Regions from separate parts of the Endozoicomonas sp. ALD068 genome, predicted to be linked through region 1. Evidence: predicted binding sites of a transcription regulator. Region 1 holds the regulator's gene; the other holds the start of a gene.
What was found. Region 1 encodes LexA, which represses DNA repair genes until DNA is damaged. Its sites were predicted from a motif close to TACTGTNTANNTANACAGTA; they were not measured.
Positions count from the first base shown of each region.

Region 1 (3,420 bases):
TCTGGAAGATGCTTGCAGATTGATGGATGAGCAACCTGCAGAAGTGTCTGAACTCGAGCAGTTAAAGCAGCTGGAGTCATCGGACAGTTGGCTGGCAGATTTACTTAAAGCTTATGACGATATTTTTAATGCTAATGGTAATATACAATCATATTCAAGTAATAGCAGTATGATTATGATTGCTTCGGATACTAGTGAAGTCACCAAAGGTATTAAGACGCCAGAAAGTGCCAAGAGTATTCTTGCCTCCCTCAAGGAGTTGGTAGGGCACTTTAGAAATTTCAATCTTGAATGGTGATTAGATTTTTTAGATCTGATTCATGACTCATAATAGTGTGCCTGGATTGATTCAAACCGTGCATGATTGTGGGAATGTTTAGAACTCTGTTGTTTATGGCTGTTGTTCAATTTGATCAGAGGTATCTTATGACTAAGATCATGCTGTGCTGTTCGGCAGGTATGTCTACCAGCATGTTCGTGGAGAAAATGCGCGAAGCAGCTGAAAGTCGGAGTGAAGAAGTCGAGGTTGAAGCCTTCGGCGCTAGTCATTTCGATGAACAGGTAGCCTGTTTCGATGTTGTTCTGCTGGGTCCTCAGGTTAAATATATGTTGAATGATCTCAAGCTGCGTGCTGCCGAATATGCTGTTCCGGTTGAGGCGATCAGCCCTGTTGATTATGGCACGATGAATGGTGCGAAAGTGTTGGGCTTTGCTCTGTCGCTAACAGCCTGATTAATTCCAGTTTATCGTGTGTATGCTGCAATACGGGGGCAAAAGCTGCAGCTCTTTTAAGGGTTTTTACTTTCCAGTCTGCAATAACACTTTGCATTACTCTCTACTGACCTATTGCATCATAAGTCACAATGCTGCATGATTTCTCCCTCTTATACGCTATTTATGGAACGAAATATGGCTGCATCGTTTTTGGAAATTGTGGAACTTCCAACAGGAGAGATTGTTCTGCGAAGCAGTGACGACGAGGGTGAGCCCCTGCTGACTATGAAATTTTCAGAGGAAGCCAAACAGTATCTTGAAGGGGACCATTTGCAAGTGGCAAAGGTCATGTTTGATGCTGGCATGCGTGAAGTTGCTGAACTCACTCGTCCGCAATCCTCTGAAGAAGAGATTCCTGAGAACAGAGTACTGCACTGACTCCATTTTCATGAAAATGACGGGCATCATGCAACCTGTCTACTGCGAATAGCCAGCCCCTGACACTGTCCATTCCTGGCTGCGCTTTCAAGCTTAGTTAGCCACCCTTTATCCAAATGCCCCAGCCAGCTGATGACAGTGTGGCTGGTTCCGGATGCCAGCGCTTTCCTGGTGAGTTCCAATGTCTGATTAATATTGTTGGAGCTAAAGATTTGCACCTTGTCATGATTTAAGTCGCAATTCTTTAACCAGTGCAGGGTTCTGGTGTCATCTGCCAGAATCAGGGTCAACCAACGTTCACTGTCAGTGGACAGCTGACTGAGCATGGGCGTCAGGAGTTGTTCTGCCTGCCAGGGTTGACCTGAAAGAATGAGTTCATTAATACTGGGCTTCAGAGACTTTTCAGTTTTTCCTGATAAAGTCTTTTCTAGGCGCGAGGGGTTAATGCAGACTGTATTGGTCTGGTAGCTTGGGGCTGAAAAATTGTGCCTTTCACTGCTGGTTCGGTACAGCATAAATTCTTCCTTCTGGCATAGCCCGGACGCTGTTTGTTATTCGCACTTCAGCGTAGTGGGCCTTTAACAACAGCTGCCTGTTGTGAGTAGTGTCTCTGGTAATGGTCAGGCTCATCTTATTCCGTCTCAGGACTGATTTCTGATGACTCCGACGCTTAAACCTTCGATGGCAAAGGCATCCTGAGTGAGATCAACGACTATGGTTTCGAACTCGTCGTTTTCCGGATGCAGCAATACTTTGTTTTTCTGTTTCTCGAATCTTTTCACGGTGACATCATCTTCAATCCGGGCGACGACAACCTGACCGTTTCGAACATCTGTTGTCTTGTGAACGGCCAGCAGGTCACCATCAAGAATCCCGATGTCCTTCATGCTCATTCCTTTTACCCTTAACAGGAAGTCTGCCGATGGGGTGAAGAAAGCGGGATTGAGCATCAGGTGGTCTTCGATATGTTCCTGGGCGAGGATCGGGTTCCCGGCAGCAACTTGTCCGATAATCGGAAGGCCTTCAGGCTGGCTGTCCGGAATACGGATACCGCGGGAGGCGCCGGGGGTAATCTCGATAGCGCCTTTACGGGCCAGTGCCCTGAGATGTTCTTCGGCAGCATTGGGTGAGCGAAAGCCGAAGGTCTTGGCGATTTCGGCTCTGGTGGGTGGGAAACCTGTCTCGTCAATATGAGATTTGATCAGGTCCAGTATCTCGGATTGCCGTTTAGTCAGTTTGATCATGGTCTCTCAATCTGTTTTTTTATACAGTATCTGTGATTATATACAGTATTTTTGTGGTGGCAAGTTATTAAATACCTGGCCAGTTGGTTTCGCATATTCTGGCGAGTGGATTTTTTCATCCTTCAAGGCGCAACGACGGGCGCGTAGCCTTAGCTACGCAACCAGAGTTGGAACGCAGAAGGGTGGAAAAAGCCGCCGTCCAGAATATGCGAAACCAACTGGTTAGGTACTTATGTTCAGGCCAGCAAAAACTGACAAGAGGGTCGTCAATGGTGCAGGTGAGGCATGCTTTGCCACCATAGTGATGAGTTGTTGGCTGAAATTCGCAAGCTGAGTCCCTGAAGCTTTTTTTAATAAAAAATCCGGAGGTGGTTAATCTCCGGATTTGGCATTTTATTTATGATTGTGTAGAAGTTAATTTCTTCCGCAGTGCATCCCAGGCATCATTTGAAACTTCTACTTCAAAGCCATCAAAACCATGCCAAACTTTAACAAAATCTACATGTTTGTAATCAAGCCATTCTAATATTCTTTCTCTGATATCAAGGGCATTATCCTTACTACCAGTATGGATAGCTAATCTGGATTTAACTGCTTTGGCACTTTTGATATTAAAATCCTCTTTCGGATCAAACTTATGGTATATTAGTTTACTCACATCAATAGATTCATCATCTGGTAACATATATTTTATAGAGTTAATAGTTTCTTCAATAATTTTTTCGTCTTTTTTGGGTTCATCTATTTTTCTGTAATTTTTATAATTTTCGATAGGAGTCATTTTGCTATCAGCTGTCAAGTCATTTGGTTTCAAACTTTTATCAGATTTCAAATCATTAGATTTCAAGCTTTCAGCTGAGTCATTCCCGGCCGCATAAAATTCTAAAAAGCTGCCATCCTTAATCAGCATCTCCACCAACCGATTGCCTTGTCCATCTACAATGGCAATGTAACCAGGGGAGACAAAATGAAAGTGTGGTGGTTTTTTTGTACCGAAGCCTCTGAGTGTTCTTGTTGCGGCAGT
Region 1 covers NZ_JBLYNU010000004.1:1,912,972-1,916,391, forward strand. Annotated here, with positions in the region: gene ACO6V5_RS06800 (DUF6586 family protein) at 1-298, shown strand, start outside; gene ACO6V5_RS06805 (PTS sugar transporter subunit IIB) at 427-732, shown strand; gene ACO6V5_RS06810 (hypothetical protein) at 910-1,152, shown strand; gene ACO6V5_RS06815 (SulA-like leucine-rich domain-containing protein) at 1,179-1,667, opposite strand; gene lexA (transcriptional repressor LexA) at 1,794-2,396, opposite strand; gene ACO6V5_RS06825 (serpin family protein) at 2,794-3,420, opposite strand, start outside.

Region 2 (3,420 bases), 1.6 Mb from region 1:
CGGAACGCTGAATTCGTTCACACTCAGGGATCTTTGTCAGGAGGCTCGAGGAGAGTTTTTTCTACGCCGGGTTTTCTTCTTGAAGCGGTTTGGCGATACCGGAGGCAACCCCTGTACATTAATGGTTCCAGAGTGCCCGGCCTCCCGCAACAACTGAACCAGATGCTGTTCCAGCTCACTCATAAAAGTCTGATAAGAGCCTTTTTTCTCTACAATCTGATTCAGTGAGGCTTCCCAGCGGGCGGTCATGTCAGGACGACTGACAGGCTCGGGCAGAGCTTTTATCAATGCTTTCCCGGTCTCTGTAGCATGAATGTTTTTACCCTGACGGGTAAGATATTTCCTATTGAACAATAATTCTATAATGCCTGCCCGGGTGGCTTCGGTACCCAGACCGTCGGTCTCCTTGAGCACCTTCCTGATCCCGGTATCTTTAACATAGCGGGCAATACCGGTCATGGCCGACAGCAGAGTGGCGTCGGTGAAAGGTCTGGGTGGCTGAGTTTGCTTTTCTGCCAAATCCGCATCCTTGCAGAGCAGTGCCTGCCCCCTGTGCAATTCCGGCAACCTCTGACCGTCCTCTTTATCCTCAGAGACGGACGGCTTGCGGGGAAAAATGGCTTTCCAGCCTTCTTCCTGCACCTCCCTGCTGCTGGCCGTGAATTGCCCGCCTTCCAGGGTGACACTGACTTTACGAGCTAAAAACCGGTGATCCGGATAAAACTGTGCCACATACTGTCTGGCGATGAGGCCATATAAGTTGCGCTCCCGGTCACCCATTTTGTAGAGATCAGTTCTTCGGGTGGTCGGGATAATACCGTGGTGTGCGCTTACTTTGCTGTCATTCCAGGCTTTGCTTTTGCGGTCGGGTAATGCACCGTCCACAGCACTGGCCAGTTTTTCATCATTGCTTCGTATCGCGCCCAGCACTTCCGGTGCTTCCCTGAAATGCTCCACAGGCAGATAACGACAATCCGATCGGGGATAAGTCACCAGTTTCTGCTCATAAAGCTTTTGACAGACATCCAGCACTTCCTTGGCACTCATCCTTAACTGTTTGGCAGCATCAATCTGAAGAGCGGAAAGTGAATAGGGTAACGGTGGCGATTCCTTCCCAGGTTTCTTCTCCAGCTTAGTGACTGTCCCCTCCTTGCCCTGAATCCTGCTGACAACATTTTCCGCCAGTCGACGATCAAGTACACGGCCCTCGTCATCCATCCAGGGCTGGCAGGCTTCACTGGGTTGCCATTTGGCCTTGAAACACTCGCCCTGGTCAGTCACCAGCAGGGCAAAGACTTCAAAATAAGGTTTGGGTTGGAAATCGGCAATGTCTTCGTCCCTTCGCACCACCAGACCCAAAACCGGAGTCTGTACCCGACCGACAGAAAGCAAACCGCCATAACCTGCCTTTTTGCCAAGAACGGTATAGGCACGGGTTAAATTGATACCATAGAGCCAGTCGGCACGGGAGCGTGTCAGAGCGGAAACAGAAAGAGGTACAAAATCAGAATTGCTCTGCATTCGATCGAAGGCTTTCTTAACTGCCGGACCGTTCAAGTCATTCACTAAAAGACGACGGACACTTTTTCTGCGGGTTGGTGAAAGTTTGAGATAATCCAACACTTCATCGACCAGCAACTGCCCTTCCCTGTCCGGGTCTCCGGCATGAACAATGACATCAGCCGTTTTCAACAGCTTACGAATCACCGATAACTGGGAGCGAGTGTTTTTTCGTGGTTGCAGTTGCCACTGCTGGGGAACAATAGGCAAATGTTCAAAACGCCATTGCTTGAAGGCAGGGTCATACTGTTCAGGCTCAACCTGCTCCAGCAGGTGGCCTATACACCAGGTGACGACATCACCGGATGCGGTCTCTATGTAGCCATCCTGTCGTTTATGGGGGCGGGGCAAAACATCGGCTATGGCTCTGCCCAGACTGGGTTTTTCAGCAATGATTAAACGCATCAGGTCAACAAAAGTTACATCAGATCAATGGTACAGCTGCCTATAATAAGTTTCTTTCTGGCCGTATCATAGCCCTGAATAAGCAGACAGCCCAAGGCTTCAGCCTTTTTCAAGTATCTGGCCAGTTGGTTCAATATACGTTCAGCAATGATAGCAGGTACTCCCTGAGCCTTGAGTCATTAATTAACTTGAAGAATTCGTCAAGCTGTTCTTTATCATAACCGGTATTCTGATCGAATATGTGCTGAATCAGTACCTTGGTTGCCAAAATATCACGAATATCCTTGCTTTCTGTGTTTTTGATTTCATCAAATAATTCATTGTTCTCACCCTGTACCAACTTTCTCTTAACTTGTGTATCGAGACGCCAAACTTCAGCATTGGGGCAGTGGACCAGCCATACAACATCCAGCAGATCAGGCATGGCGTTTTTTGCCTTAATGATTTGCTTGTTTGTCTGACGACGAAGCGGTGAGTCCTGGTTAAATTGATTCAGTGCTGCTGCCTTTATTTCTGGCTGATAGTCATTCACGAAAAATGACTCAAGGCCTGTGCCTTGCCAGAGTGATTGAAGATGTTCGTTCACCTGAGTTTGAAAATGACGCCATTGGTAAAAAGGAATCTTATTCATTGTGATGGCTTTGGCCAGGTTGATATCTCCTGTAACCAGGGTTAATGGTTGAGAGAAGTAAGCCAGAGCATTGTAAGCATTGTCGTTATCAATAAAACCAGAATCGATAAACGTTATTTTTCTATATTCAGAGACAGTAGGGTCACAATCGCTATACGTTATTTTTTTATATTCAGAGGTTGTGCGCTGACAATAGCTATTTGATGCACTGTTTGATTTGTAATGAACATTGCCAAAACCCAGTTCACTGAGCATTTCTTTAAAGGACTCTGTTGATAACATTGACCATTTAAGGTCGGTAACAATTTTTATGTCACCCGGATCTATCCTTCTGATAATCTCCAAATACTCTTTCAAGAAGGCTTCATCGTCGTAATAAGCGGTATAATACGACACGTTCTGAATAGCTTCTGCCTGAGTATCCAAATCACTATGACCCGTAAGAGCAAGTCCCAGCCATGGCCTATCTTGCAGTAATTGCTTTAAATCTTTGTACAGTGAAGTTGACGTTTTGTCGTCTGAAATTTCGTAATTATCAACTTTCTCGATCAGTTCTGAGTTAAAGGGTAACCCAAGGTGCAGTTCACCCAGACCAAACCTTGGCGTAGCAATAGAGAACTTATGTTGTTCTGTTTTAATGGAGCACTCTGTAAGATTTTGACACAAATCATAACCTTCAAACCGAAAGTCCGAGATGTAGTTCATGGTTTGACGATTCAAAGGCATAGATTCAAGGCTACTGACTCCAGATCTTTGGTGAAAATTTTCTACCAGCCATAAACTGACAATAAAGCTCTCAGCCAAACTCTTGCCTCCGGCACCAA
Region 2 covers NZ_JBLYNU010000004.1:315,240-318,659, reverse strand. Annotated here, with positions in the region: gene ACO6V5_RS01245 (DNA topoisomerase III) at 37-1,965, opposite strand; gene ACO6V5_RS01240 (hypothetical protein) at 2,096-3,420, opposite strand, start outside.
Region 2: the regulator LexA is predicted to act here: its motif matches at 2,038-2,057, upstream of ACO6V5_RS01245 (DNA topoisomerase III).